2 regions of the Trinickia sp. Z7 genome follow, and region 2 is predicted to be linked to the other one. Evidence: riboswitches for the same ligand, from Rfam matches in the RefSeq annotation. Region 2 holds a riboswitch; the other holds the start of a gene.

Region 1 (15,488 bases), on a different contig from region 2:
CAGCGCCTTATAGCGCTTCTTGACGTTGCGGATTTCTATCGCTGACATGGATGTGCGCGGCGTTCTCGACGGCGCGCCTTTTGTTAGACCTAATCGGTGTCCGTTCGTGGACATAGGCGGCGGTGACGTCGAGCCGCTACGACGGCGAGGCGAGATGCCTGCCGGCTGTCCGGAAAAACGGTTGATTATAGGCTAAGTCGGGACCGCTCACCGGCGGCGCACAGCCGGCGTCAGCGCGGCACTGCGGCGTCGGCGGGCGCGTCAGAAGGCTGCTGGCCGAACAGCGCGTCGACGCCGTAAACCTGGGCCAGACTCGCCAGGCCGGCCGGCACGTTCAGAATTTCGACGGGCTTGCCGCGCGCCTGACCCGCCCGGCGCCACGCCAGCAGCACGGCGAGCGCGGACGAATCGAACTGCGCGAGGGCCGCGCAGTCGATCACCGTGGCGCCGGCTTCGATACGAGAGAGCCCGGCGGCCAGCGCGCTCGTGGCGCTGGCGTGCGTGAGCGTCGCGCCTGTGGCGAAACGGCTCGTATCCGTGCTCATGACGGTTGCTTGCCTGCGGCGAGTTGCTCGTTGCGCTGCGTGAGGAACTGCAGCAGGCCATCGACGCCGCCTTGGTTGATCTTTTCCGCGAACTGCTGCTGATACGCCTGGATCAGCCACGCGCCCGCGACGTTCAGATCGTAGACCTTCCAACCCTGAGCCGTCTTATAGAGACGATAGTCGAGCTCGACGGGCTGGCCGTTGTTCATGACCACCGAGCGCACGACGACATCCGTTGCCCCCGGGTCGGCGCGGAACGGCTTGAACTGCACGGTCTGATCGCGCACCTGCGAGAGCGCGCCCGAATACGTGCGGATCAAGAGCATCTTGAATTGCTCGACCATTTGGCTTTGCTGCTGCGGCGTCGCCTGCCGCCAAGCGCGGCCCATCGCAAGCTGCGTCGTGCGGCGGAAATCCGTGTACGGCAGGATTTTTTCGTTCACGACTTGCGTGATCTTGTTGATGTCGCCGTTCTTGATGCTCGCATCGCTCTTGATCTGGTCGAGCACTTGGCCCGTCACCGTCTTGATCATGCTCTCGGGCGAACTGGTGTCGACCGATTGCGCAAAAGCGCCGCTAGCGAACGAAAGCAACCCGGAAACCAAAGCTATCCAAAAGAATTTTTTCATCATCGATCCTTAAATTTCGAGGAACCCGAATTCGAGCACACCATGCCATGCAAGTTCGACGCCGGTCCATCCCGGCGCGGCAACAGTCGTTTCGAATCGTTACCGCGAGGGCGCCGCGCCGGCGCCGGCCTCGCCCCGCTCAACGCGGCAAATGAATGCCCGGGAACCCGCCGCGCGGCGGCACGTACTGCTGCCCGGGAACGGTCTGATCTTCGCCGTTCCCATCGCCGGCCGGCGCCGACGCCCCGCTCGCGGGCGCCGCAGGCGTAGCGGCCGGGCTCGACGCTGGCGCCGGGCTCGATGCCGCGCCCGCCTCGGGAGCCGGCGCCGGGCTCGAAGCCGCATCAGGCGCGCCCGCAGCGTCCGATGCCCCGTCGTCGTACTTCGGCAGCGAATCGTCGTAGTTCGGCAACGCGTCGGAACCATCGGTGCCCGAAATCAGGAACCGGCGGCGCTGCAAGTACGCATTCCGAATGAACGAGTATTTGTCGATCGCCGCGCCCGACAAGACATCGACCGTCGTCAGCAGGTTGGCGCGCGTATTCACGAGATTGACGCCATACAGCGCCCATGTGACGCTCGAGGGCTGAATGTAGCTGAGCGGGTTGCCATAGTAATCGACGGCAAGACCCGTTGCATCGCGCATCGTGCTCGGTCCGAGCAGCGGCAGGACGAGGTACGGCCCGGACGGCACACCGTAGTGCCCGAGCGTCACGCCGAAATCGGACGAATGCTTCGGCAATTTGGCCAGCGTCGCAACGTCGAACAGGCCGCCTACGCCGAACAAGGTGTTGATGACCACGCGCATGACGTCGCCCACACCGTCGGCGATCTTCAGTTGCAGCAGTTCGTTCGCGGCAATGTAGACGTCGCCCACATTCGAAAAGAAGTTCGTCACGCTCGAGCGCACCGGCTGCGGCACCGCCCATTTATAGCCCTTGGCCACCGGCTTGAGCGCGTACGTGTCGACCGTATCGTTGAAATTGAAGACGGTCCGGTTCAGCCCCTCGAGCGGATCGCCCGGCGTCGGCGTCTGGACGGACGCGCAACCGGTCAATGCCGCTATGGCCAGAGCAAGCGTCGCGTTTCTGGCGCGCGTGGTTTGCATTATTGTTCTCCGTTGGCTCTCACTGTGTGTGGTTCGGTCAGGTGCCGGCGCTAGTCGCTGCCGGCGAGCTCGCTGCCGGTGCGCTCGGCGCGGGCGCGGGCGTACTCGGCGCCGCGGCGGGCGCGCTGGGCGCCGCGGCGGCTTTGGAGCCGCCCGCATCGGCGGCTTTGCTATAAAGGAATTGTCCGATGAGGTTTTCGAGCACGATGGCCGATTGCGTCATCGAAATGGTGTCGCCGGCCTTGAGCATTTCGCTGTCGCCGCCGGCCTCGAGCCCGATGTATTGTTCGCCGAGCAACCCCGAGGTCAGGATCTTCGCCGAAGTATCCTTCGGAAACGGATATTGCTTATCGACATCGATCGTGACGAGCGCCTGATAGGTGTTCGTATCGAAGCCGATCGACGACACCCGGCCAACCACGACGCCCGCGCTCTTCACGGGCGCGCGCACCTTCAGGCCGCCGATATTGTCGAACTTGAGCTTGATGGGATAGGTCGCTTGGAACGACAGCGAGCTCATGTTGCCGACCTTGAGCGCGAGAAACAGCACGGCGATCAAACCCAGCACCACGAACAAGCCGACCCAAAAGTCGAGAACAGTCTTTTTCATCGTCATTCCAAAAGACAACAAAGAGAGAATTGCGCAACGCCGCGAAAGCGCGGCGCGCGGCGTGTACCCCCCGCGCGCCGCACTTTCGCCGAAAGTGTCAGCTGAACATCAGCGCCGTCAGCAGGAAATCGAGCCCGAGCACCGCGAGCGACGCAAACACGACCGTGCGCGTGGTCGCGAGCGATACGCCTTCGGGCGTCGCCTTGGCCTCGTAGCCTTGAAACAGCGCGATAAAGGTCACCGCGAAACCGAATACGATGCTTTTGATGACGCCGTTGCCGACGTCGCTCCAGACATCGACGCCGGCCTGCATTTGCGCCCAGAACGCGCCGGCATCGACGTTGATCAGCAGCACGCCCACCACATAACCGCCCAGCACCCCCACCGCGCTGAAGATCGCGGCGAGTATCGGCATGGCGATGATCCCCGCCCACATCCGCGGCGCAAGCACGGTGGCGATCGGGTCCACCGCCATCATTTCGAGCGCCGTCAATTGTTCGCCGGCTTTCATGAGGCCGATTTCGGCCGTCAGCGAAGTCCCGGCCCGCCCGGCGAACAAGAGCGCGGTCACGACCGGCCCGAGCTCGCGCACGAGCGAGAGCGCGACGAGCAGCCCCAAGGCCTGCTCGGAGCCGTAGCGATTGAGCGTGTAGTAGCCTTGCAGCCCGAGCACGAAGCCGACGAACAGGCCCGACACCGCGATGATGATGAACGAGTAGTTGCCGACGAAGAAGATCTGCTTGATGACGAGCCCGGGCCGGCGCAGCAAACGCAGCCCCTCGAGCACGACGCGCAGAAATAGCCGCGTGGCGTAGCCCGTTCGCACGACGCGGCCGATCACCCAATGTCCCAGTGCGCTGATCATGCCCGCTCTCCCAAACCGAAATCGGCGGCGAGCGTCGCTTGCGCCGGATAGTGGAAGCGGAACGGGCCGTCCGGGGCGCCGTCGATGAACTGCCGCACGGTCGGATCGACCGATTCGCGCAACTGCGCGGGCGTGCCCTGCGCGAGCACCGTTCCGTTCGCCAAGAAGTAGACGTAATCGGCAATCGCGAACGATTCCGGCACATCGTGCGTGACGAGAATCGAAGTGGCGCCCAGCGCCTGGTTCAGCGTGCGAATCAGGTTTGCCGTGATGCCGAGCGAAATCGGATCGAGCCCCGCGAAGGGTTCGTCGTACATGATCAATTCGGGGTCGAGTGCAATTGCGCGCGCCAGCGCCACGCGCCGCGCCATGCCGCCCGATATTTGGGACGGCGCGAGGTCGCGCGCCCCGCGCAGCCCAACGGCGTTCAGTTTCATGAGTACGAGGTCGCGAATCAGCGCTTCGGGCAGCTCGGTGTGCTCGCGCAGCGCGAAGGCGACGTTCTCGAACACCGACATATCGGTGAACAGCGCCCCGAACTGGAACAGCATGCCCATCTTGCGGCGCATCGCATAAAGGCCCTCCCGCGTTTGCCGACCCACGTCGCGGCCCTCGAACAGCACCTCGCCGCGACGCGCACGCTCGAGCCCGCCGATCAAACGCAGCACCGTCGTCTTGCCGCCGCCGGAGCCGCCCATGACGGCCACGACCTGGCCGCGGCCGAAACGCATGCTCAGGTTCGAGAGGACAAGACGGTCTTCGCCATAGCCGAAATCGACGTTGCGAAGCTCTAAGATGGGCTCGGAGGATGAAGGCGGCACGAAGCGGACAGTCCTGTTACGCGTTTACGCGGAAGCGGAATTATAGGGCCTCAGCCGCAACGCTGTCGTGACGTCGCCGTTACCGCACGGACAACGCTGTGTTGCTAAGCGCCAAACGCCCGCTGCAGCTCGGCGATCGCACGCGCCGGATCCGGCGCCGCGGTGACCGCGCTCACCAGCGCCACGCTGCCCACGCCGGTGGCCGCGACGGCAGGCAGCCGCGCCAAGTCGATGCCGCCGATGGCGACGAGCGGCACCTGCGCGCCCAAAAGGCGCACGTAGCGTTCGAGCCGGGCCAGCCCTTGCGGCGCGGTCGCGACCGTCTTCGTGCCGGTCGGGAACACGGCGCCGAACGCCAGATAGCTAGGCCGAAAGTGAAGCGCGCGTAACATTTCGTAATAACCGTGCGTCGATAACCCTAGCCGCATCCCCGATTGCGAAATCGCCTGCATATCGGCCGCTTCGAGATCTTCCTGCCCCAAATGCACCCCGTATGCGCCGGCCTGCGCCGCCTCACGCCAATGATCGTTGATGAAAACGCAGGCGCCGTGGCGGCGGCCGGCCGCCACGGCCTGACCGATCTCGGTGGCGAGCTGTGCAGGCGGTGCATCCTTCAGACGCAACTGCACGGTCCTCACCCCTAGCGCCAGAACTCGCTCGACCCACTGCGCGCTCGGCAAGACGGGATACAGCCCGAGCCGGCGCTCGCACGCCGGAAACGGCTGCGCCGGCGCCGGGGGCAATCCTGCGACGCGCGGGAAACGCATCAGATCGACAGGCCATGCATCCTCGCCGCGCGTCTCGTCGCCGTCGCGCCAGGCGAGCGCGAGCACCAACGCATCATGCGGCTCGAGGCCGCAGTCGAGAAATGCAGCCAGCGCCGCGAGCCAATCCTCGGCAAGCGACCCTTCGAACGCATAGCGCACCCCGGTCGCCGTCGTCAACGCAACGCCACCTCCGTGAGCCTCGATCAGCCCTGCACCGGCCGCGCGCCATGCCTGAGCCAGCCCTGCATCGGCCACCTGGCCGATCACCACGATCAAATCGCCCGCACGCGCCGTATCGGGCGCCGCGAGGCAAACGCGCCAATCGACGCGCGCACGCGGCCAATCGCCCAGCCTCACGCGTATGCGTTCGGCCGCTTCGACCAGTTCGTCGGCGGGGGGCCAAAACAAATCGCGATCGGCAAAAGCGAGGGTTCTCATGCGCCGCTCCCCGCGCTACGCGCGCCAAAGGCTTCGCGCCGCCACGGCGAAGCCGCGCGGCCCGTGCGCAAAAGCGCGTGCGCCGCGCTCATCGAGCATCCTGATGCCAGAACGGCATGCCGACGACAGGCGTGCTCGCCTGGGCGCTATCGCGCTCGGCCATCGGCCCGGCCCTGTACGCCCCACGCCCCGCTTGCACCGCTTGCGCGAATGCGTGCGCCATCGCCGCCGGGAGCGTCGCTTGGGAGACCGCCGTATTGAGCAGCACGCCGTCGAAACCCCACTCCATGACTTGGCATGCGTGCGACGGCACGCCCAACCCGGCATCGACGATCAAGGGCACATCGGGCAGGCGCTCGCGCAGCACCCGCAGCCCATAGGGATTGACGACGCCCTTGCCCGTGCCGATGGGCGCGCCCCACGGCATCAAGGCTTCGCACCCGGCGTCGAGCAGCCTGCGGCCGATCACCAGATCCTCGGTGCAATAGGGCAGCACTTTGAATCCGTCTTTGACGAGCCGCGCCGCCGCTTCGATCAAGCCGACCGGATCGGGCTGCAGCGTGTAATCGTCGCCGATCAGCTCGAGCTTGATCCAATCGGTGTCGAACACTTCGCGCGCCATGTGCGCCGTCGTCACGGCTTCGGCCACGCTCTGGCAGCCGGCCGTATTGGGCAAGAGCGGCACGCCGCGGGCCTTGAGCAAATCGAAGAAACCGGCTTGCGCCGTCTGCTCGTTCATCTGGCGGCGCAACGCGACCGTCACCATTGCGGGGCCAGCGGCGTCGATAGAATCGGCCAGCGACTGCAAGGACGGATACCGCGACGTGCCGAGCAGGACGCGGCTTGCGAAGGTTTCGCCGTAAAGCGTCAGTGCGTCGGCTGCGGCGGGGACTGCGGGGTAAGCGGAGGTCATCGGATGTCCTGAAAGGCTCGAATGCTCGTAAGTCGAAAACAAGTTCGATGCGTTGAATCGCGCCGCCCACGCCATCGGCCAGCAAGGCCTCTGCCTGGCCGCCGGCGGTGCGCGGTGCGCGGTGCGCGGCGCGTGGGCCGAGGAGGCGTTCAGCCGCCCGCCACCGGATGAACGACGTCGATCCGGTCGCCCGCGCTCAACGTGCGCGCCGCGTGCTGTCCGCGCGCGACGAATTCGCCATTTACCGCGACGGCGAACGGCGGGCGCGCGCCGAAGGCGGATAGCGCATCGGCGAGCGTGGCGTGCTCGGGCAGCGAGAGCGGGGTTTGATTGACTTCGATATCCATGATCGGCGAGACGTTTGGCGAGTTGACTAGGGCTGCGGGGTCGCTTCGGCCGCGCGCTCGCGCGACGCAGTGCAATGGAGCATCGACGACCAAGGCGACGTTTCGCGCAGCGCCGCGAACGCTTCGGCATCTTTGCACCGCCCCGCCAACAGCGCCTGCGCCAGCTCGGTGGCCGTCGCCGACACTTCGGGGGCGATCATATAGCCGTGACGGTACAGCCCATTGACTCGCAGCGTTTGCGCGCCGTCCCACATGATGGCGGGACGATGATCGGGCAGCGTAGGGCGGCACTGCGTATTCAATTCGAGGATGCGCGCCTCGCCGAAGCCCGGATGAACCGCGAAGGCCGCGCTGAGCAGTTCCAGCGCCGAACGCACGCTCACGGGCGACATGTCTTCGCCCTCGATCTCGGTGGCGCCGATCACGTACACGTCGTTCTCTTTGGGGGCGAGGTAGATCGGATAGCGCGGATGGAGCAGCCGCACCGGCCGCGTCAAGCCGATGCCGGGCGCTTTGATGCGCGCCACTTCGCCGCGAATGCCACGCAGCGCCGGCAGCGCGGGCTTGGCGCCCAGGCCCCGGCAGTCGATCGTCACGCGCGCGGGTGGCAGCGCCGATTCGTCGATGCTCGTGTGCCAATGCGCCGCGACGCCGCGCTCGGCGAGCCCTGCGGCCAAAGCGCTCAGCACCTGGCGATTGTCCAATTGGCCCTCGCGCGGCAGCAACCACCCGCTGGCGAATCGGCCCGCCAGCGCGGGCTCGGCAAGCGCGAGCCCGTTCGCGTCGACGGCCGCGATACCGCCCTCGGCCAGCAACGCCGCCGGCGCATTCGCCCGCATGCGGCGCTCGAACAGCGCAGCTTCCGCGCGATCGGTGTGATGCCAGAGCACGAGCGTGCCATTGCGTTGGAAGAACACGGGTTCGGGCAAGGAGGCGAGGATGCGCGGCCAATCTTCGAGCGAGGCTGCGCCCAGGCCTACGATCAGCGGTTCGGCCACCGCCGCTTCGGCGAGCGGGGCCAGCATCGCGGCGGCGACCCACGCCGCCGACGAGGAACCGGCCGCATCGCCGCGCTCGTAAAGGGAAACGCTATGGCCGGCGCCGGCGAGGCGCCAAGCAATGAGCCGACCGCAAAGCCCGCCGCCGAGAACGGCGAAATCGGGTGTCGACGGTACAACGGTTGAAACGACTGAACAATGAGCGGACATCGGATCGATCCTTTTCGTACGGCGGTGCGAACCGCAAACTTTCGTACACAAGGACGAAACCGGCCGGTGAGGCCGGCCGGAGCGCGCGCATCGAAAAGACGCGGACGCGACCCGGCGGGGAAGGACGATCCGACACGGAGCGTCCCACGCAAAGCGTTCCCGAAACTTCCCGCGCCGGTATTACCCGGATCGGGTGCGAAGGGTCTCTCTCAGCCTCGCGGCGGTACGGCTTGGCGCCATACTGCCCACCTGCAACGTGCGAAGCACCCCTGTTTCGTCGTGGGTCATTAGACCATAAAAGCGCGAGCGGCCGCAAACGCCCGGCGGCCGCGACACGGTTGTGCGAGCGCATCCATTCAGGGGCGCGATGCCGGTCGAGCGCCTCGACGCCGCGCTCTGGCACAATGTCCCATCGCCCGCTCGGCGGGGCGCGAGCCGGGTGCGGCACGTGCTCTGCCTGCGTCCATCGTTAAGACTGTTTTAAGAGGCTCGGGCAACAATGCGCGGCAATCGAGCGCACCCTGCGGCGCGACGCGCAACGGCGCCGCGCTCGTGCAACCGGCCAGCTCACGTATCACGCTTTCCGCTCTCCTTACGACCACACTATGACTGCGTCCCTCAATCCCGTTCCAACGCGCGACGATGCGCCGCTTCAGATTCGCTCGATTACGGCCTGGGGTCTCATCAAGCCTTACTGGGTGTCCGAGGAGTGGAAAATCGCATGGAGCTTATTGCTCGCGATCGTCGCGATGAACCTCACGCTCGTCGGCTTCAGCGTTTGGTTCAACCAGTGGTACGCGAAGTTTTACAACGCGTTGCAGGCCAAGGACTTGTCGCAGTTCTCGCACCTGCTGCTGCAGTTCACGCTGCTCGCGTTCATCTTCGTCGCCCTCGCCGTGTATCGCGTCTACCTGCGGCAAATGCTCGAGTTCCGCTGGCGGCAGTGGCTGACGCACCGCTTTCTGCGCGCGTGGCTCGGCGAACGCGCGTTCTACCGCATCGAACGCGACCGTCTCGCCGACAACCCGGACCAGCGGATCACGGACGATCTTCAATCGTTCGCCACCAACACGCTCTCGCTATCGCTCGGATTCTTGTCGAACATCGTGACGCTGTTCTCGTTCGTCACGATTCTGTGGGCCGTCGCCGGGCCGCTGACCGTCAAGCTCTCGGGCTCGACTTGGACCATCCCCGGCTATATGGTGTGGGCCGCGTGCATCTACGCCATTTGCGGCTCGTATTTGATCTATCGAGTCGGCCATCCGCTCGTGTCGATCACTTACCAGCAACAGCGCGTGGAAGCCGATTTCCGCTTCGGGCTCATCCGCGTGCGGGAGAACGCCGAGCAAATCGCCTTCTACGATGGGATGAACACCGAAAACGCGAATGCGCGAAACATCTTCGCGCGCATCCGCGACAACTGGTGGCTCATCATGAAGTACACGCGACGGCTGAACTTCGCATCGAACTTTTACGGCCAAGCGTCGCTCATCTTTCCGCTCGTGTTGGCCGCGCCTCGCTATTTCGCCGGCGCCTTCGCGTTCGGCGTGCTGATGCAAATTCAAAACGCCTTCAATACGGTCAGCGAATCGTTCTCCTGGTTCATCAACAACTACTCTTCGCTCGTCGATTGGCGCGCCACCGTGAATCGTCTGCGCGAATTCAGCCGCGTAATCGAAAGCACGCATATGGGCGAAGCGCTGTCGCCCGCCACCGAGCATGGCGGCATCAATCTGCACTACGTCGATACGAATACGCTCGTCACGCACGACCTGCGCCTGGCGCTTCCCAACGGCACGCCCCTCGCCGCCATCGCCGACATCGAGGTGAAGCCGGGCGCCCGCTGGCTCGTGCGCGGGCCGTCGGGATGCGGCAAGAGCACGCTGCTGCGCGCCTTTGCGGGCCTCTGGCCGTTCGGCGACGGTGCGATCGACGCGCCCGTCGGCGCGCGATCGATGTTCGTGCCGCAGCAGGGTTATTTGCCCATCGGCACGCTCAAAGGCGCCCTCGCCTATCCGTCCACTGCCGATACCTTCACCGACGAGGCATGCCGCGAGGTGCTACGCGCCTGCCGCCTCGAAGGCTACGCGCAGCGGTTGGCCGAATCGGCGCATTGGACGCGCGTGCTCTCGCCCGGCGAGCAACAGCGTCTCGCCTGCGCGCGGGTCCTGCTGCACAAGCCCGATTTCCTATTCCTCGATGAAGCGACGAGCGCGCTCGATACCGAAAACGAAGCCAACGTCTATCGCTTGCTGCTCGAGCGGCTCCCGAACACGGCGATCGTCAGCGTCGCGCATCGCGAGTCGCTGCTCGAGTTGCACGAGCACGTGCTCGACATCGCGCGGGTGGAGGAGCGCGTCGTCGCGTAACCGTCACGCCGGCGGCACGGCTACCGATGCAAGCGCGCGGTAGCGCGCGCCGTGACGCGCGAGCGTGCTCGAATAGAGCGTCAACGTATCGAAGCGAGGGATGACGGAAAGCGTCGCTGCGCCCTGCGACACGCCTACCGGCGCAAGGCCGATCCCGGCTGTCGTCGCGGCGGCTAGGGTTGGCGCACTGGGTACCGGTTCGGCCGAAGCCGCTGGCCTGGTCGAACGCGCGAACCGCGCCAGTGTGATGTGCGGGCGAAATGGGCGATGCTCGTCGATCGGCAAGCCCAGGCTCGCGACGAGTTCGCGCACGCGCGCTTCGATTTCGCCAAGCCCCGGGCCCAAGGCGAACGGCACGACGACGAGGCGAGGATGCACGGCGCTCGGCCAGTATTGAATCGGCTCGGCCCGTTGCGCCGCCAAGGGCACGACGGTCTGCGCCAGTTGCGCTGCCAGCCGGGTGCCCTGGCGTGGCGGGACGGTGCCGAGAAACGCCAACGTCATGTGCAATTGCTCGGCGCCGACGCGGCGAGCCGCCGCGCCGACGGGCATCGCCGCCAGCGCCTCGCGCGTGGCCTCGTCGGGCGCGAGCGCGATGAAACAGCGATGCCAATCGTCGTCGACGATCTCGCGCGCGGTCATACGCTCAGCGCGGCAACTCCGAACTGCCCATCAAGAACGCATCGACGGCGCGCGCACATTGGCGGCCTTCGCGAATCGCCCATACGACGAGCGATTGACCGCGCCGCATGTCGCCCGCGGTAAACACCTTGTCGACCGACGTGTAGTACGCCCGCTCGCCCTCGGTCGAGGCACGCACGTTGCCGCGCGCATCCTTGTCGACGCCGAAGGCGTCGAGCACGGGGGACGCCGGCTGTGTAAAGCCCATTGCGAGCAATACCAGATCGGCTTTCATCTCGAACTCGGAGCCCGGCACTTCCTGCATCTTGCCGTCCTTCCATTCGACGCGCGCGGCGACGAGCTTCTCGACCTTGCCGTTCTTGCCTTCGAAGCGCTTGGTCGCCACCGACCAATCGCGGCTGCACCCTTCCTCGTGCGACGACGAAGTGCGCAGTTTGATCGGCCAATACGGCCAAACGAGAGGCTTGTTCTCTTCCTCCGGCGGCTGCGGCAGCAGCTCGAATTGCGTCACGCTCTTCGCGCCATGGCGGTTCGAGGTGCCGACGCAGTCCGAACCCGTGTCCCCGCCGCCGATGACGACGACGTGCTTGCCCTTGGCGAGCAGTTGGTCGGCGAGCTTATCGCCCGCGTTGACCTTGTTCTGCTGCGGCAAGAACTCCATCGCGTAGTAGACGCCCGCGAGTTCCCGGCCGGGAACGGGTAGATCGCGCGGCGTCTCGGAGCCGCCCGCGATCACGACAGCGTCGAACTGTTCCTTGAGCGCCGCGGGCGAAATCGTCTCCTTGGCCGTGTTGCCGATGTAAGCGGGCAACGCGTCCTCGCCGACGAACACGTTGGTGCGGAACGTGACGCCTTCGGCCTCCATTTGGCGCATGCGCCGATCGATCAGCCACTTCTCGAGCTTGAAGTCGGGGATCCCATAGCGCAGGAGCCCACCGATCCGATCGTTCTTTTCGAACACCGTCACTTCATGCCCGGCGCGCGCGAGTTGCTGCGCGCTCGCGAGCCCCGCCGGCCCGGAGCCGACGACGGCCACCTTCTTGCCGGTCTTCTTCTTGGGTGGCAACGGCGCAACCCAGCCTTCGCTCCAAGCCTTGTCGATGATGGCGTGCTCGATCGACTTGATGCCGACCGGCTCGGCGTTGATGCTGAGCGTGCAGGCCGCCTCGCAGGGCGCGGGACAAATACGTCCCGTGAACTCCGGGAAGTTGTTCGTCGAATGGAGCACGTCGATCGCGCGCCGCCAGTCCTGGTGATAAACGAGGTCGTTGAAGTCGGGAATGATGTTGTTGACCGGGCAGCCGTTGTTGCAGAACGGGATGCCGCAGTCCATGCATCGGGCGCCTTGAATCTTCGCGTCCTCGTCGCTGAGCGCGAGAACGAATTCCTTGTAGTGCTTCACGCGCGCGAGCGGGGCTTCATACGACTCGTGGCGGCGCTCAAACTCGAGAAAACCGGTTGCCTTGCCCATGGGGTGCTCTTCTTTCCTAAATCGTCGGTATCGGGGTGGGCCGGCGCGATCCGCGCGCGCCGATCGACGTCAAGTCCGATCGGGGCGCAGCCCTCTTCGCCGGCCGCTCAGGTCAGGTCGGGGCGCGGGCTCATGGCGAGCACCGCGCCGCGCGTGCGTTGGCCGCTTACGCAGCCATCGCCTCCTTGGCCGCCTTCTTGGCGGCCAGCTCGCCGAGCGCTCGCTTGTACTCGGTCGGGAAGACCTTGACGAACTGGCGGCGCGACGCGTCCCAGTTCTCGAGCAGCGCCTTCGCGCGGGGCGACCCGGTGAACTGGAAGTGCCGCTCGACGAGGCCCTTGAGCAGGGCTTCGTCGGTCTCGCCCATATGCCAGAGGCCGCGGTCGATCGTGCGCTCCTGCTCGGCCTGCTGCAGCACCGGCTCGAGTGCGACCATCGCCTTGTTGCACTTGCTCGCGAAGGTGCCGTCCGCGTCATAGACGAACGCGATGCCGCCCGACATGCCCGCCGCGAAATTGCGCCCGGTCTCGCCGAGCACGACGACCGTGCCGCCCGTCATGTACTCGCAGCCGTGATCGCCCGTGCCCTCCACGACCGCGCTCGCCCCCGAGTTGCGCACGCAGAAGCGCTCGCCCGCGACGCCGCGCAGGTAGGCTTCCCCTTCGAGCGCGCCGTACATCACCGTGTTGCCGCAAATGATGTTCTCTTCGGACTTGCCGCGGAAGTCGTTCGTCGGGCGAATGATGATGCGCCCGCCCGAGAGTCCCTTGCCGACATAGTCGTTGCCGTCGCCGACGAGATCGAGCGTGACGCCGCGCGCGAGGAACGCACCGAAGCTCTGACCCGCCGTGCCCTTGAGCTGGATGTGGATCGCGTCGTCGGCCAAGCCGTCGTGGCCGTGCTTCTTCGCGATCACACCCGAAAGCATGGCACCGACGCTGCGATTGACGTTGCGCACCGGCTGAATGAAGGACACGTGCTCGCCGCTCTCGATCGCGGCGCGCGCCTTCTCGATCAGCGTGTGATCGAGTGCGCGGGACAAGCCATGATCCTGCTCTTCGACGTGCTTGCGAGCGACGTCGCTCGCCACCTTCGGCAGATAGAAGATGTTCGCAAAGTCGAGCCCCTTGGCCTTCCAATGCTCGATACCCTTCTTCATGTCGAGCAGATCGGCGCGGCCGATCAAGTCCTCGAACTTGCGGATGCCGAGCTGCGCCATGATCTCGCGCACTTCCTCGGCGACGAAGAAGAAGTAGTTGACGACGTACTCGGGCTGTCCCTGGAACCTCGCGCGCAGCACCGGATCTTGCGTCGCCACGCCGACCGGGCACGTGTTCAGATGGCACTTGCGCATCATGATGCAGCCTTCGACGACGAGCGGAGCCGTCGCGAAGCCGAATTCGTCGGCGCCGAGCAGCGCGCCGATCACGACGTCGCGGCCCGTCTTCATCTGGCCGTCGGCCTGCACGCGAATGCGCCCGCGCAGGCGGTTGAGCACGAGCGTTTGCTGCGTTTCGGCCAGGCCGAGCTCCCACGGGGTGCCGGCATGCTTGATCGACGAAAGGGGCGAGGCGCCCGTGCCGCCGTCGTGGCCGGCGATCACGACGTGATCGGCCTTGGCCTTGGCGACACCTGCAGCCACCGTGCCGACGCCCACTTCCGAGACGAGCTTGACCGAAATGCTCGCTGCGGGATTGACGTTCTTCAAGTCGTGGATGAGCTGCGCCAAGTCCTCGATCGAATAGATGTCGTGGTGCGGCGGCGGCGAGATGAGGCCGACGCCCGGCACCGAGTAACGCAGCTTGCCGATGTACTCGGACACCTTGTGGCCCGGCAACTGACCGCCTTCGCCCGGCTTCGCGCCCTGCGCCATCTTGATCTGGATCTGGTCGGCCGACGCCAGGTATTCGGCGGTCACGCCGAAACGGCCCGAGGCGACTTGCTTGATCTTCGAGCGCAGCGAATCGCCGTCCTTCAAGGCGATGTCGCGCACGACCTCAGGGCCGATGACCGACGCGAGCGTATCGCCGTTCTTGACCGGAATGCCGCGCAATTCGTTGCGGTAGCGGTTTTCGTCCTCGCCCCCTTCGCCCGTGTTCGACTTGCCGCCAATACGGTTCATCGCGACCGCGAGGGTGGCGTGCGCTTCCGTGCTGATCGAGCCGAGCGACATGGCGCCCGTCGCGAAACGCTTGACGATCTCCTTGGCCGGTTCCACTTCGTCGAGCGGGATCGCCTTCGTCGGTTCGACCTTGAACTCGAACAAGCCGCGGAACGTCATGTGGCGGCGGGTCTGATCGTTGATCAGATGCGCATATTCCTTGTACGTCTGGTACGAATTGCTGCGCGTGGAATGCTGCAGCTTGGCGATCGCGTCGGGCGTCCACATGTGGTCCTCGCCACGCACGCGGTAGGCGTACTCGCCGCCCGCCTCGAGCATGTTGGCGAGCACGGGGTTTTCGCCGAACGCTTCGCGATGCAGGCGAATCGCTTCCTCGGCCACCTCGAACAAGCCGATGCCCCCGACCTTGGACGCCGTGCCCTTGAAGTACTTCTCGACCAGATCGCTCGCGAGGCCGACCGCTTCGAAGATCTGCGCGCCCGTGTACGACATGTAGGTCGAAATGCCCATTTTCGACATGACCTTTTGCAGGCCCTTGCCCACCGCCTTCGTAAAGTTGTAGACGGCTTTTTCCGGCGAGAGATCGCCCTTCATGCCTTGCGCCAACTGCGCGAGCGTCTCCATCGCGAGGTA
Region 2 (15,488 bases):
CGGGTCAGCCGTTCGAGCGCGAGTGCAGGCCCCGTGGCTTTGGCGCGCGCGAACAACTGCTCTGGGGAGATCGCGCGGCCTTTGGCATCGGTTGCGCGCAAGAGCGCCTCGTAGCCCACGATGCGCTTGTGCGTAATCGACACGACCGCTTGGAAGGCGCTACGCAGCGTCACGCCTTGGAACGCGATGTGCCAGCCGGCTTCATCGCGGGCGAGATGCGGCAGGATGCCCGCAAGCGTCAGGTCACGTCGCGACGACATGCCGAGCGAAGCGCGCCCGCGCGCCGTGGCTGCGCGCGGCGGCCGCCGCGCGAGATGCGGGAAGAGGTCGTGCCGCGTGCGCGCAGTGAGCCGTCCGAGCGGAAGCGGACGAAAGGACTTGGCATGTCGAACGGTATCCATGTAACCAACGGGCAGTGTAGCAAAGTGCGAACCCAAGCAACGCCCCCAGCCTAAGGCTGAGCGGGCGCCTTCGAGCGTGCGGTCGCAGACGGTTGACATGGAAAGGACGGTGCCGTGGGCGTCGCGCGTGCGGCGCCGAACGCGGGAGAGACGAAGAGGCAGCGGGCGAAGACAGGCGGAAAAGGGAGGAAGCGGAGGAAGCGGAGGAAGCGGAGGAAGCGGAGGAAGGGCGGGGACGGTCGAAAGGACGGGCGCCGATGTGGCGCCCGTGGCGGGTGTGAGCCGAGCGAGGGCTATGCGGGCCGCTGCCGCAGGCCGGGGATGCGCTTGATCACACCGGTGGCGAGCGCGGTGCCCACGAGCACGATCGCGCAGCCTCGCACCATGTTCGCGGTGAGGGCCTCGTCGAGGAACAGCGTGCCCCACAGAATGCCGAACACCGGAATCACGAAGGTGACGGTGATGGCGCGCGCCGGTCCCGCGACGTTGATGAGATGGAAGAAGATCAGGTAGGCCACGCCCGTGCACGCCACGCCGAGGCTGAGCACCGCGCCCCAGGCGTGCAGCGAGACCGGACCGGCGGGCCAAGTGGCGATCGCGAACGGGATGAGCGCGACGCTGCCGCCGATCATGCTGCCGGTGGCGATCGTCAGCGAATCGACGCCGGTCAAATGGCGTTTGGTGTAATTGGCGGCGATGCCGTAGAGCAGCGCGGCGCCTGTCGCCGCGAGCGCGGCGAGGGCCGTCGCGAACGCAGACGGCGCGAGCGTGCCATGCGGCGCCGCAATCTGGCCCCAGACGAGCGATACCACACCGCCGAACCCGATCAGCATGCCGACCGTGCGCAAGGGGGTGAGCCGGTCCTTGAGCCATACGAAGGCGATGAGCGCGCCCCACAGCGGCGTGGTGGCATTGATGACCGAAGTCAGGCCCGCCGATAGCGTGAGCTCGGCAAATGCGAACAAGCAGAACGGCGCGGCCGAGTTGAGCACGCCGACGACGAACAGGGGCAGTGCTCGCGAGCGCAGCGTCGCGAACGAAGCGCGCGGCGTGCCGCGCAGCGCGAGCATGAGGATGAGCACAGCGGCGCCGATCGACACACGCAGCGCCATGAGCGGCGCGACGCCGAACTCTACGACCCCTACGCGAATGAATAGGAACGATGCGCCCCACAGGGCGGCGAGCACGAGCAGTTGAAGCAGATGGCTGGGTTTCATGAAGGGTCTCGAGGCTTGTTTTCGTCTTGTCTCTGCTGAACGAAAGGCATGGTATCACCGGCTCGCCGTTCGATATTTCAGCGCGAGATGAAACAGCAAAAATCGACAGAACTGGCCGCCGAACGGCAGAAAAAGAAGGTGTGGCGGACCGAGCGCATGCAACGCACGGCGCGCGAAAAAAGGGGCGCAGTCGAGAGACTGCGCCCCTTTTCGGCGCCGCTTTGAACGCGCCATCGAAGCGCTCCGGCCGGCTCGTTCGGGACGGGCTCGATCCACCGCGAGGTTCGTCGCGAGCGACTACGAGCCGGGCCTCGCGGCCCCCCGGCGAACGGCGAGGACGCCGCTTCGCGGCGTTACTGCCGCTGATAGAGTTGCGCGCCGCTCTTGACGAATTCGACGGCTTTTTCCTCCATCCCCTTCTTGAGCGCCGTTTCGTCCGACATGCCTTGGGCGGCGGCGAAGTCGCGCACATCCTGCGTGATCTTCATCGAACAGAAGTGGGGGCCGCACATCGAGCAAAAGTGGGCGACTTTCGCCGAATCCTTCGGCAGCGTTTCGTCGTGGAATTCGCGCGCCTTGTCGGGATCGAGACCGAGGTTGAACTGGTCTTCCCAGCGGAACTCGAAACGCGCCTTCGACAAGGCGTTGTCGCGCACTTGCGCGCCCGGATGCCCCTTGGCCAGATCGGCCGCGTGCGCCGCGAGCTTGTAGGTGATGATGCCTTCCTTGACGTCGTCCTTGTTCGGCAGGCCCAGGTGCTCTTTCGGCGTGACATAGCAGAGCATCGCGGTGCCGAACCAGCCGATCATCGCCGCGCCGATGCCCGAGGTGATATGGTCGTAGCCCGGTGCGATGTCGGTCGTGAGCGGTCCGAGCGTGTAGAACGGCGCTTCGTCGCACCATTGCAGTTGCAGGTCCATGTTCTCTTTGATGAGCTGCATCGGCACATGGCCGGGACCTTCGATCATGACCTGCACATCGTGCTTCCACGCCGTTTGCGTCAGTTCGCCGAGCGTCTTGAGCTCGCCGAGCTGCGCTTCGTCGTTGGCGTCGTAGATCGAGCCGGGACGCAGGCCATCGCCGAGCGAAAAGCTGACGTCGTAGGCCTTCATGATTTCGCAGATGTCCTCGAAGTGTTCGTAGAGGAAACTCTCCTTGTGATGCGCGAGGCACCACTTGGCCATGATCGAGCCGCCGCGCGAGACGATGCCCGTCATGCGATTGGCCGTGAGCGGCACGTAGCGCAGCAGCACGCCCGCATGGATCGTGAAGTAATCGACGCCTTGCTCGGCTTGCTCGATGAGCGTGTCGCGGAAAATCTCCCAGGTCAGATCCTCGGCTTTGCCGTTGACCTTTTCGAGCGCTTGGTAGATCGGCACCGTGCCGATCGGCACCGGGCTGTTGCGGATGATCCACTCGCGCGTCTCGTGGATATGCTTGCCCGTCGACAGATCCATGACCGTGTCGCCGCCCCAGCGGATGGCCCACGTCATTTTGTCGACTTCTTCGCCGATCGACGATGTCACGGCCGAATTGCCGATGTTCGCGTTGATCTTCACGAGGAAGTTGCGACCGATGATCATCGGTTCGCTTTCCGGGTGGTTGATGTTCGCGGGAATGATCGCGCGGCCGCGCGCCACTTCTTCACGCACGAATTCCGGCGTGATCTCGCGTGGGGCGTTCGCACCGAAGGCGGCGGCGCCGAAGGCTTGACCGGGGTGCTGGCGGCCCATCATGTCCGCCAGCTTCGCGCCGTTCGGCCCGCTCGCGCGCAGGCTCTCGAGGTATTCGGCGCGGCGCTGGTTCTCGCGAATCGCGATGAACTCCATCTCGGGCGTGATGATGCCGCGCCGGGCGTAGTGCATTTGCGTGACGTTCGCGCCAGCTTTGGCGCGGCGCGGCGTGCGATGCAAGCCGGGGAAGCGCAGCGAGGCCGTGGCCTGATCGGCTGCGCGTTCGAGGCCGTATTGGCTCGTGAGGCCGGGCAGCGCCTCGGTGTCGCCGCGCTCTTCGATCCAGCGCTGGCGCAACGCGGGCAGGCCCGAACGGATGTCGATCGCCGCTTGCGGGTCGGTATAAGGCCCCGAGGTATCGTAGACGTAGATCGGCGGGTTCTTTTCGCCGCCAAAAGCCGTAGGCGTATCGGCTTGCGCGATTTCGCGCATCGGCACGCGGATATCCGGCCGCGAGCCCGTCACGTAGAACTTTTTCGAGTTGGGCAGCGCAGCGACGGCCGCGGCGTCCACGCGTGCTTCGGATGAAATGAATTTCGGATTGGCACTCATGCGATTCTCCTGACTTAGGGCGCTAATGCAGGAGACGAGAGGGCGGATGAGAGAAATGCGCGGAGCCGAGAAACTCCTACGCTTCCCTGCGCTGGCATTATCCAGATCAGGTTCAAAGGGTATTTCTCACCCGCGCGTACCGAGTGCGACGGTACGACGCAGGACCCCCGCGTTAGCATCGCAGAAGATACACGGGCGGCCGGGCTTTGGCAACCGGCCGCGCCGCAATTCGCTCCTGGCGAGGCTGCGCGCGCCGTCGCGGCCGCGGCGCACCGTCCGGGAGTCCCTTTGCACCGTGAGCCTACGCCGCTTCGGCGCCGCGCCGTTGCATAATGGCGTGGTTTGCGCGTCCATCGACGGCGCGCCGTTCACTCCCATAGCGTGCCGACAAGAATGCCGCCCTGCATTGCCCGTATCGACTTTGCAGCGCCGCGCCGCTTGCGCATCGCGCCGTGCCCGCCGTGCGGCGACGCCGTGCGCCGGCGGGACTTGCCTCAAGGCATCCGTTGATGCCGCTCGCGCTACCTGCCTTCGTGAAGTGGATCAGACCGCCGCGCACGCACGGGGGGCGCATCGCGCTTGCGCTGGCCGTCGTGTACCTCGCCTGGGGCTCGGCCTATCTGGCGGTGCACGTCGCACTGGAAGCGTTTCCGCCCTTATTGTTGTCCGGCCTGCGCAATTTGATCGCGGGCATCGGCCTCTTCTTATTCGCCGTGCGACGCGCCAGCGCGTGGCCGACGCTGATCCAAACGCGCAACGCGGGCATCGTCGGCACGATGCTCGTGGGCTTCTCGAGTGGCTTGCTGGCGTTCGGCATGCGCAGCGTAGGCACCGGTACCGCGGCGGTCATGGTGGCGACCGTGCCGCTGTTCGCGACGATCATCTCGGCCGTGGCGGGGCGGCCGATCGCGAAGGGCGAATGGGCGGCCGTTGCGCTGGGTTTGGCCGGCATTTTCATCCTGAACCACGGCGACGCCTCCAATTCGTCGACGAGCGGCAGCATCGTGATCCTGTGCGCCGCGCTGTTTTGGGCTGGCGGCGCGCATCTCGCGAGCCGTCTCACGCTGCCTGCCGATCTATTCTTGTCGACTGCGCTGCAGATCGGTCTCGGTGGCGCGATTTCGACGATGATCGCCGTGGCGGGCGGCGAGCGCGTCGCCGCGCTCAGTCTCGGCTCGCTGTTCGCGTTCGTGTATCTGATGGTGGTCGCGACGATGGCGGCGTACGTCGCCTACGGTTTCCTGATTCGGCACACGAGTCCGATCGTGGCGAGCAGTTGCATGTACGTGAACCCCATCGTCGCCGTGGCGCTCGGCGCGATGATGCTGGGCGAACCGGTAACGGGCTCGACATTGGTCGCGACCGGCGTGATCCTTGCCAGCGTGGCGCTATCGTTCTGGTTCGACCGGCGGCGCGTCGCTTGATCGCGGGAGCGCCGGCGAAGCCGGCTGCAACCCGCCGCGAGCGCAAGAGTGGCCCGATCGACTCGCGCCGGATCGCGAAGCGCTAGAGCTTGGCGGCCAGTTCGGCGCCTTCGCGAATGGCGCGTTCCGCGTCGAGCTCGCGCGCGAGGGCCGCGCCGCCGATCACATGAAACCGCGGCCCGCCTGAACGGGGCGCTGCGGGCACGAGATCGCGCAGCGATTCCTGCCCCGCGCACACGACGATCGTATCGACTTCGAGCCATTGCGGCCGCCCGTCGCGTTCGATCTTCAGCCCGGCTGGTCCAATCTCGAGGTAGATGACGCCGTCGAGCATCTTCACGCCGTGACGCACGAGCGTCGCGCGGTGGACCCAGCCCGAGGTCTTGCCCAGCCCAGCCCCAAGCTTGCCCTTCTTGCGTTGCAACAGCCAAATCTCGCGTTCCGGCTGCGGCGCGCAAGCCGCCGGGGCAAGGCCGCCCGGTGAGGCCACGTTCAAGTCGACGCGCCAGGCGTCGAGCCACGCGTCGCGCGGCTGCGGCAACTGATCGCCTGCGCGATGCAGCAAGAATTCGCAGATGTCGAAGCCGATGCCGCCTGCGCCGATGACTGCGACGGTGCGGCCCACCGGCGCCCCGTGCAATACATCGATGTAAGAGAGGACGTTGGCGCCGTCGATGCCGGGGATCGACGGCCGCCGCGGCACGATGCCCGTCGCAACGATGATTTCGTCGTAGCGTTCCTGGCCGAGCTGCTCGGCGTCGACACGCGTGCAAAGGCGAACGTCGACCTGATATTTGCGCAATTGCGCGCCGAAATAGCGCAGCGTTTCGGCGAATTCCTCTTTGCCCGGGATGCGCTTGGCCAGATTGAATTGGCCGCCGATCGTCGCATTCGCATCGAACAGCGTGACGCGGTGCCCGCGTGCCGCCGCCACGCACGCGGCCGAGAGTCCGGCCGGTCCTGCGCCGACGACGGCGAGCGCGAGCGGGCGCCGCGTGGGTCGATAGACGAGTTCCGTTTCGCGCGCGGCGCGCGGATTGACGAGGCAGCTCGCGCGTTCGTTGCGAAAGGTGTGATCGAGACAGGCCTGGTTGCAGGCGATGCACGTGTTGATTTCGTCGGCGCGCCCTTCGCTGGCTTTGACGACGAACTGCGGATCGGCCAGCAGGGGCCGCGCCATCGACACGAGATCGGCGCTGCCTTGCGCAATTAGCGCCTCGGCCAACTCGGGTGTGTTGATCCGGTTCGATGCGATCACGGGAATCGTCACGGCCGCGCGCAAACGGGCCGTAAGCGGTGCGAAGGCGGCGCGCGGCACGCTAGTTACGATCGTCGGCACGCGTGCCTCGTGCCAGCCTATGCCGGTGTTGATCAGCGTGACGCCCGCGGCCTCGAGCGCGCGGGCGACTTCGATGGTTTCGTCCCAAGTGTTGCCGCCATCGACGAGATCGATCAGCGAAAGACGATAGATGACGATGAACCGTTCGCTGCAGGCTTCACGCACGCGGCGCACCACGTCGAGCGCCAAGCGCATCCGGTTGCCGATGCTGCCGCCGTAGCGATCGGTGCGGCGGTTCGTGCGCGGGCAGAGGAACTGGTTGAGCAAATAGCCTTCGCTGCCCATGATCTCGATGCCGTCGTAGCCGGCGCGCCGAGCGAGTCGCGCGGTATTCGCATAGGCGCGCACGGTGCGCTCGATGCCCGCTTCGGTCAGCGCTTTGGGCGTGAACTTCGAGATCGGCGAGCGAATGGCCGATGCCGAAACCACGAATGGGTGATAGCCGTAGCGGCCCGCATGCAGGATCTGCAAGGCGATCTTGCCGCCTTCGTCGTGCACGGCTTTTGTCAGACGACGATGATTGTGCAGATCGAAGACGCTATTGAGCGTACCGCCGAATGGCAGCAGCCAACCTTCGCGGTTCGGAGAAATGCCGCCTGTGATGATCAGGCCCACGCCGCCTTTTGCGCGCTCGCGGTAGTACTCGGCGAGCGCGGGATAGTGCCAAAAGCGGTCCTCGAGGCCCGTATGCATCGAACCCATGACGACGCGATTCCTAAGCTTCGTGAAGCCGATGTCTAGTTCGGAGAGCAAATGTGGGTAGGGCATGAGGACGTGTTTTGTAAAAGTCAGTGCGAGCGAACGATAGCGCGCGTCGCCCCTCATGCGCTGGAGGTTTGGCTCTAACCGAGATGGACTCAGTGGCCACGGCCATGCGCAGCGCAGTGCATCGCGGCGACGACGAACGGCATACCCTTTGCTCCCCGAAAGGCGCGAGCGCGCGTTTCTCAGCTCGTATTCGTCAGAGGTTAGGATGGGAGGTCGTGATGAAAACAGTTCGTCATTTCGCCGCGTGCGCGAGCGCCGCGTTGGTATTGGCCGCGTGCGGCGGCTCGGGCGACGTGGGCAAGGAAGTCGGTCTGCAGAACCCTGAGATTCATTTCGTCAACGCGGTGCCGATCGCACCGAATGGGTCCGCGGCGCCGAACCTCGATCTGTTCGTCAACGGCTCGACCTTGTCGGGGCAAACGAACGTGCCGTACAAAGGCGTGACTAATTTCGCCAACATCAACATGGGCAGCACGTTGGTCGGTTATGGCCTCACCGGCACGAGCGCAAGCTCGGCGCTAGCGAGCGGTACGTTTCCGAATGTCGCGAGCGGACATGAGTACACCGTCATCGCGCTGCCGAGCATCACGGCCAGCGACGGCTACGGCATCGGTTTGATCGACGATCCCTTCTCCAAGGGCCTGCTGTCGAACGATGCGCGTGTGCGCGCGTTCAACGCGGCGCCGAATGCGAGCGACGTCGACCTCTACATCGTGCCCCCGGGCACGACGAGCGTGTCCGGCAGAAGCCCGACGATGGCCGGCATCTCGTACGGCAACGCGGTCCCGGCCTCCGGGCAGGATTCGCTCTATCTTTCGGGCGGCAGTTATATGGCGATCGTGACAGTGGCGGGCACCGCGACGCCTATCTACGAATCGTCTCAATTCAACCTCGACAACAACGCCGACTGGCTGATATCGGTCGTTCCCGCAGGTGGCGTCGCTAGCACCTTGCAACCTGGCCAGATTCACTTGCTGGTCGCGCAAGGCGGCAACACGACACAACCGGCGCTCGAATTGTCCAACGCGCTGACTGGGCACTGACTCGCTCGAGGGCCTCAATCGATCAGCGTGCCGTCGGTTTCGTAGAAGGGATAGGGCCCTTCGCCTTCGTCGACGTAAGCATGGTGCGTGACGACGCCCGTATCGGGCGTGTACCGGTGCACGGCGAAGGCGGGGGGCTCGAGCCGGAAGGCCGAGGGCGCATTGGGCCGCAGATCGAGCGCGACCTGATGCGCGGGGGCGGGCACGGCCGACGCGATGGTGCCCGCGAATCGCGTGAAAATCGGCCGGTGCACGTGACCGCAGATCACGCGCTCGACATTCGGGAAACGGCTCACGAGCTCGGCTAGACGCCGCGCGGAATCGGGCTCGAGCCGCTGACGATCCATGTGATCGATGCCTGACACAAATGGCGGATGATGCAGCGCGACGACGACCGGTTTGCCCGCGCAAGCCGTCAGTTGCTCGGCTAGCCATGCGAGGCGCGCATCGCACAACTGGCCGCCGCTTTGCCGCGGCGTTTGCGAATCGAGCGCAATGAGGCGCAGTGCGCCGACGTCCACCGCGTATTGGACGAATTCTCCCTCGCCGCGCAGGTATGCGTGCCCGTCGAACACTTCTCGCAGCGCAGCGCGATCGTCGTGATTGCCGACGAGCAAATAGACCGGCATGGTCAGCGGAGCCAGTAGCCTTTTGAGCGCCTCGTACTCGACGAGGCTGCCCAAATCGACGAGATCGCCCGTCACGACGACGGCGTCCGGTTGCGGCTCCATCGCGTTCAAGCGTGCGACACAGCGTTGCAGATAAGCCGACGTATCGACGCGGCGATAAGCCAGCGCGCCGGGGCGTTTGATGTGCAAATCGCTGATTTGGGCGAGCAGCATGTGGGGTTCCTCCTTTTTTTGTGCGCGGCGGCGCGGCGTTTCTTTACGGCAGTGCGATCAACCCCTCCGCCGCAATCTCGATGCCGACCGGCGAGCCGCTCACCCATTGACTGCGTCCCGCCACGTCGATGACGAGCGCCTCGGGGGCGGCGCCCGTCACCGTCACGCGCGTGCGTTCGCCCAAAAACGACACCGTCTCGACGACCCCGCGCAGCGAGGCGTGCTCCGGCGCGACGAGCCGTGCGTCCTCGGGGCGGAAGAACAATTCGGGCGGCCCGTCGTGCGGGAATCCCCCGGGCGTGTCGATGCATCCTCCGGCCGTGGCGAGCCCGTTCTCTCGCCATTGTCCCGCGAGCCGGTTGATGGTGCCGACGAAGTGCGCGACGGCACGATTGGCCGGCCGATAGTAGATCTCGCGTGGCGTGCCGATTTGCTCGATACGGCCCGCACTCATCACGACGATGCGATCGCCCAGCTCCATCGCTTCGGCTTGGTCGTGCGTCACGTAGACCGTCGTGATGCCGAGCCCGCGTAGCAGCGCGTTCATGTCGCGTCGCAGCGTGTCGCGCAGCCGCGCGTCGAGTGCGGTCAGCGGCTCGTCGAGCAGCAGCACGCGCGGCTCGCGCGCGAGCGCGCGGGCAAGCGCCACGCGCTGCCGCTGGCCGCCGGAAAGCTGGTGGATCGCTTTATCCGCGTGCGCTTCGAGCCGCATCATCGCGAGTAGCTCGTCCACCCGCTTGCGCACGAGCGCAGGGTCGGCCTTGGCGATCTTCAACCCGTAGCCGACGTTGCCGCGCACGCTCAAATTCGGGAACAGCGCATAGCTTTGAAACACCATGCCCACTTGCCGCTGCTCGATCGGCAAGCGCGTGACGTCGTCGCCGCCGAAGAACACGGCGCCTCCTGCATCGGGTGTTTCGAGGCCTGCGACGATGCGCAGCGTCGTCGTTTTGCCGCACCCCGAGGGTCCGAGCAAAACGAGCGTTTCGCCGGCGCCGATCGTCAGATCGACGGGCTCGAGCACCCGCGTGCCGTGGAACGTCTTGGAGCACTGGGCGAGGGCGATGGGAACCGGAGTGAATTTCATTGGAGCGAGTGGATCGAGAAATTATTCCGTGTGGTTCTTGCCGCGGCGCGCGGCGTCCGCCGCACGCATGATCTCGCCTTGTCCGCCGAGGCGCTGCATCGCCACGAGCAAGGGCATCGTCATCGCGAAGAATAGAATCGTGTAGGCGCTGCCCACTTCGATTCGCAACGAGGCGTAGGTATCGGCGAGCCCTACGGGCAGCGTTTTCGTTTCGGGTGTGTGCAGCATCCAGGTCAAGTTGAATTCGCCGATCGACAAGGTGACGACAGCGAGCGCACCCGCGACGATGCCCGGCTGCAAGTTGGGCAGCACGACGGTGAAGAAACGTTGAACGAAGGTTGCTCCCAGGCTAGCCGCGCCTTCTTCGAGCGTGCGCAGATCAGCGCTGGCGGCCACCGCCGCGACGGCGCGCACCATGAACGGCAGCGTAAACACGACGTGGCCGACGACGATGAACGCGATGCTCATGCGAAATGCGGTGAAGCCGCCGTAGACGACGATCAGCGCGAGCGCCGACGCGAGCCCCGGCAGTGCGATCGGCAGCACGAGCAATTCTTCGACGATGCGGGCAAGGCGCGTCTTGCTCCGCGCGAGCGCATAGGCGGCTGGCACCCCGGTGACCAGCGTGATCACGAGCGTAGCTGCGGCGACTTCGAACGAGAGCAGCACCGACCCGTGATACTGAGACCAGACCTGCGCCAGCCACCGCAGCGTGAGGCCGCTCGAGACGCCGCGAAAATAATTGACGGTGAGCCCGGCCAGCACGGACATGACGACGGGAACGACGAGAAATGCACACAGCGCGAAGGTCACGAACCACTGGCCGAAGGCGAAGAGGCGGCGCGGCGCGAGGTGCGCGGCCAATGCGGCGGCGGGGCTGCGAACGGTGCGAACGGGTTCGGCCGATAGCTTCATTGCGGGCCTCGTCTCATGCCGTGGCCGCGACGGCCGAGCCGGTCGCACTGCGCGCCAACGCGAGCACGAGCCAGGTGACGATGCCGAGGATCACCGACAGTCCCGCAGCCGTGATCATGTTCGCGTTCAACGTGAATTCGGTGTAGATCGTCATGGGCAACACGTCGATGTCGGTAGCGAGCGTGAACGCGGTGCCGAAAGCGCCCATTGCGGTGGCGAAGCAAATCGCGCCGGCCGCGACGAGCCCCGGCGCGAGCCCGGGCAGGATCACATCGCGCATGATTTGCCAGGACGATGCGCCGAGCGAGCGCGCGGCCTCTTCGAGCGAGCGATCGAGCTTGGAGGCCGACGCCATGACGGTCACGATCACGCGTGGGATCGAGAAGTACAAGTAGCCGAGAAACAGGCCCGTCATCGAGTAGGCGAACACCCACTTCTCGCCGGTGAGCTTTTGCGTGAGCGCGCCGATGAGCCCTTGCCGTCCCGCTAGCATGATGACCATGAAGCCGACGACCACGCCCGGAAACGCGAGCGGGAACGTCAAAAGCGCGACGAGCGCGCGTTTGCCGGGAAATTCGCGCCGCGCGAGCAGCAGGCCGGAAATGACCGAGAGCACGAGCGTGGCGAACGTGACCGCGGCCGATAGCGCGACGGTCGCGAGCAGACTGTCCATGTAGCGGGCGTTGGTCAGCAGCGCGCGATAAGTCGCAAGGGCGTGACCGTTGGCGCTCACATGAACGAGTACGCCCATCGGCAGCAGCCAAAAGGCGATGAAAACGGCGAGCGCAGGCGCGATCAGGACGATGCGCCAGCGCAGCGGAAAGGTGATGTCGTGCATGGTGACGACCGCTCGTAACGAGGAAAAGCGGCCTCGGAGAAAGCGGCGGGCGCGCGCGTTTTGCCGCGCGCGCCCGCGCAACCCGGGGACTGCCCGCGTGCCTTAGTGCATGACTTGCAAATATTGTTGACCGAACGTTTGCTGCTTAGCGGCCATCTTGCCGAAATCGACGGGTTTGGCGCGCGCGTAGTCGCTCGCCGGCAGGAACTTGGTGGCGGCTTCTTTGCTCATCGCGCTCGCGCGCACGGGGCGCAAGTATGCATCGGCCCAAATCTTCTGGCCCTCGTCGGACAGCACGAAGTCGAGCACCTTCTTGCCGTTCGCTTCGTGCGGCGCGCCCTTGACGAGGCTCATGACGTACGGCACCGAAATCGTCCCTTCGGCCGGAATCACGAACTCGACATTGGCCTTGTCTTTGTACTTTGCCCGGTAGGCGTCGAAATCGTAGTCGAGCAAAATCGGAATTTCGCCGGAGAGCACGCGAGCGTACGCGGTCTGCTTGGGCACGATCGGCGAATTGGCCTTCAGCTTCTTGAACCAGTCGAGGGCCGGCTGGAAATTGTCGAACGAACCGCCGAGCGCCTCGTTGACGGCCACTGCGCCCGCATAGCCGACGAACGCGCTCGAGGGGTCGAGGTATCCGATCATCCCTTTGTACTCGGGCTTGAGCAAATCGGCCCACGACTTGGGCACCGGCTTGCCTTCCAGGGCGTCCTTGTTGACGAAGAAGCCGAGCGTGCCCGAGTGAATCGCGAACCAGTAGCCTTGCGGGTCCTTGAGGCCGGCGGGAATGTCGTTCCAATGCGCCGGCTTGTACGGTTGCACGACGCCCTTGTCCTTGGCTTGGAACGCCGAGGACACGCCCAGATAGACGACATCGGCGACGGGACTTTTCTGTTCCGCGATCAGCTGTGCAATCGCTTGGCCCGAATTCTTGTTGTCCGACGGGACGTGAATGCCGGTGGTTGCTTCAATTGCCTTCAGCTCGCTTGCCCAATCGGCCCACTCGGGCGGGCAGTTGTAGCAAATGGCCGTTTGTTGGGCGTGCGCTGCGGGCGCGAATGGCGCCGCGAACGCGACGAGCGCCGCGGCGATGCAACCGAGCCGGACGAGGCGCGCGCGAAACTGCAATGAGCGACGTGTCACTTGAGGTCTCCTTACGGGACGGGAAAGCGATGGATTGGGACGTCGTGGGAATGCTGCGCCGGCCCTTGCCGGGCCGACGCGGGAAACGAGCCGAGCGCGCGCCGCTTACGCGACCGGGTGAATGGGCAGCGAAGGGTCCTGCGCGCCGGACAGCGCGCCGATCGTCGCGCCTTGACGCAGCGTGTGAGGCAACGTGAGAGACAGCGATTCGCCGTCGTCGGCGCCCTCGATGCGCGCCATCAGGCGCCGCCAGGCGGCGCAGCCGATTTCCCGGTTGGGGGTGCTGATGCTGGCGAGCGCCGGCGAAAGCAATTCGCCCATGGCGAGGCCGTCGAAGCCGAGAATGGACATATCCTCCGGCACGCTGTAACGGGCCCGGCGCAAGCCGCGCATGACGACCATCGCGAGCAGATCGTTGCTGCAGAACAGGGCGGTGGGGCGTGCGGCGCCGCAGGTCAAGTGCGTGAGCACGGACGGCGCGAGTTCGTCGGCGTTGAAATCGACTTCCAATGCGGGGGCCGGCGTGCACCCGGCTTGGCGCATCGCTTCCGCGTAGCCCCGATAGCGCAGACGCGCGCGATCGGACTCGGCGAGCGTGCCGGCCAGCATCATCACGCGTTCGTGGCCGTGCTCGATCAGCATGCGCACGCCGTCGTAGGCGGCGCGCCGGTTGTCGACCGACACCGACGGACGCCGCACCGTATCGTTGTGCATCAGCACGTAGAGCTTGCCGTCGCGATCGAGTTCGTCGAGCAGGGGGTGCGTGTCCGCGTCGGCGACGGTCAGGATCAGGCCCTCGACGCGCTGGGCCAGCAGCGTTTCGATAGCGTGGCGCTCGCGCGCGGCGTCGTACTGGGTGGTCATCAGCATCAGGCGATAGCCTTGCGCTGCCGCGAGTTCGTCGATTCCCTGCAGGCATTCGGCGAAGACCGGGTTGGCGAGCGTCGGCAGAACGATGCCGATCAGGCGCGTGCGCTCGCCGCGCAGTTGCCTGCCGAGCGGACTCGGGCTGAACTGCAGCGCGTCTATCGCCTCGCGGATCTTCGCGAGCGTCACGCGGTTCACCGTGTGCGGTGCATTGATCGCGCGAGAGACGGTCGCGATGGAAAAGCCGGCGTAGGCGGCCACGTCCTTGATCGTGTGTTTCATCTTTCTGTGCAGTCCGGTAGTGCTGGGCCTGGAAACGTTTACGTCGCAACGATTATCCGCGTCGATTATGACTGACCTATGACCTTTTTGCTCGATATTTGGGCTGAAAAAAATGTTTTGTCAGCTTGGCTCTCGCGGCCGCGCTAGGCATAATCGGACCCGATCGGCTACCGGCGTGGATGCTGGCGACCGAAATATTCCTCGTAACCCGCAAGTTGAAGAAAGAAAGGATCGACGCGTGAGCCTTTGGTTTTTGATTTTTCTAAGCGTCCTGCAGGGCGTCACGGAGCTTTTCCCCGTTAGCAGCCTGGGGCACACCTTGCTCGCGCCTGCGTTGCTGGGCATGCATATCGACAAGCATGCGCCGCAGCTGATTCCGTTTTTGGTCGCGCTGCACCTGGGGACGGCGTTCGCGTTGCTCTGGTATTTCCGCAAGCGTTGGATCGAGCTGATCCGCGGCTGGTTTGGCTCGCTTGCGGGGCGGCGCAGCGAAGAGGGCCATATGATGTGGGCGCTCATCATCGGCACGATTCCCGCGGGCCTCGTGGGGCTTTTGCTGGAAAAGCGGCTGGAGCGGGTCTTTCACGATTTGCGCATCGTTGCGCTGGCGCTCGTGGTGAATGGGCTGCTGCTGTGGCTTGGCGACCGCTTGCAGCGCGCTCGCGCCCACCGGGCGCCGGAGAAATTGAGCTACAAGCAGGCGTTCCTGGTCGGTTTGGCGCAGATCGGCGCGTTGATTCCGGGCTTCTCGCGCAGCGGGTTGACGATGATCGCCGGGAACGCGGCGGGCCTGACGGCTGAAAGTGCGGCGGAATTCGCGTTTTTGCTCGGCACGCCGATTATTTTCGCAGCCGGGTTGCTGGAGGTGCCGAAGTTGTTTCACGCGCCGGGGCAACTCGCGGATGCGGTCCTAGGGGGCGTGCTGACGGCAATCGCCGCTTATTTGAGCGTGCGTTTCTTGATGCGCTATTTCGAAGGTCGAGGCCGTTTGGCGTCGTTCGGGATCTATTGCGTGCTGGCGGGGCTGGCTTGCT

Evidence for each region. A riboswitch is a leader RNA that binds a small molecule or an ion and turns the genes downstream of it on or off. The one in region 2 is predicted to bind thiamine pyrophosphate.
Region 1: another riboswitch for thiamine pyrophosphate. It lies ahead of QQS38_RS17045 (FAD-dependent oxidoreductase); the one in region 2 lies ahead of thiC (phosphomethylpyrimidine synthase ThiC).

Annotation. Positions count from the first base shown of each region.
Region 1 is NZ_JAUEQW010000009.1:142,469-157,956, forward strand. It holds gene QQS38_RS16995 (ABC transporter ATP-binding protein) at 1-48, opposite strand, end outside; gene QQS38_RS17000 (STAS domain-containing protein) at 231-545, opposite strand; gene QQS38_RS17005 (MlaC/ttg2D family ABC transporter substrate-binding protein) at 542-1,174, opposite strand; gene QQS38_RS17010 (MlaA family lipoprotein) at 1,314-2,282, opposite strand; gene mlaD (outer membrane lipid asymmetry maintenance protein MlaD) at 2,320-2,898, opposite strand; gene mlaE (lipid asymmetry maintenance ABC transporter permease subunit MlaE) at 2,990-3,757, opposite strand; gene QQS38_RS17025 (ABC transporter ATP-binding protein) at 3,754-4,578, opposite strand; gene thiE (thiamine phosphate synthase) at 4,683-5,783, opposite strand; gene QQS38_RS17035 (thiazole synthase) at 5,872-6,696, opposite strand; gene thiS (sulfur carrier protein ThiS) at 6,846-7,043, opposite strand; gene QQS38_RS17045 (FAD-dependent oxidoreductase) at 7,070-8,251, opposite strand; TPP riboswitch at 8,401-8,532, opposite strand; gene QQS38_RS17050 (ABC transporter ATP-binding protein/permease) at 8,857-10,620, shown strand; gene thpR (RNA 2',3'-cyclic phosphodiesterase) at 10,624-11,262, opposite strand; gene QQS38_RS17060 (glutamate synthase subunit beta) at 11,267-12,733, opposite strand; gene QQS38_RS17065 (glutamate synthase-related protein) at 12,900-15,488, opposite strand, start outside.
Region 2 is NZ_JAUEQW010000001.1:665,543-681,030, reverse strand. It holds gene QQS38_RS03050 (EAL domain-containing protein) at 1-260, opposite strand, end outside; gene QQS38_RS03045 (DMT family transporter) at 695-1,618, opposite strand; gene thiC (phosphomethylpyrimidine synthase ThiC) at 1,972-3,903, opposite strand; TPP riboswitch at 3,969-4,082, opposite strand; gene QQS38_RS03035 (EamA family transporter) at 4,413-5,327, shown strand; gene QQS38_RS03030 (2,4-dienoyl-CoA reductase FMN-binding domain-containing protein) at 5,410-7,434, opposite strand; gene QQS38_RS03025 (DUF4397 domain-containing protein) at 7,653-8,477, shown strand; gene QQS38_RS03020 (phosphodiesterase) at 8,492-9,319, opposite strand; gene QQS38_RS03015 (ABC transporter ATP-binding protein) at 9,363-10,406, opposite strand; gene QQS38_RS03010 (ABC transporter permease) at 10,428-11,321, opposite strand; gene QQS38_RS03005 (ABC transporter permease) at 11,335-12,159, opposite strand; gene QQS38_RS03000 (ABC transporter substrate-binding protein) at 12,262-13,305, opposite strand; gene QQS38_RS02995 (substrate-binding domain-containing protein) at 13,411-14,454, opposite strand; gene QQS38_RS02990 (undecaprenyl-diphosphate phosphatase) at 14,693-15,488, shown strand, end outside.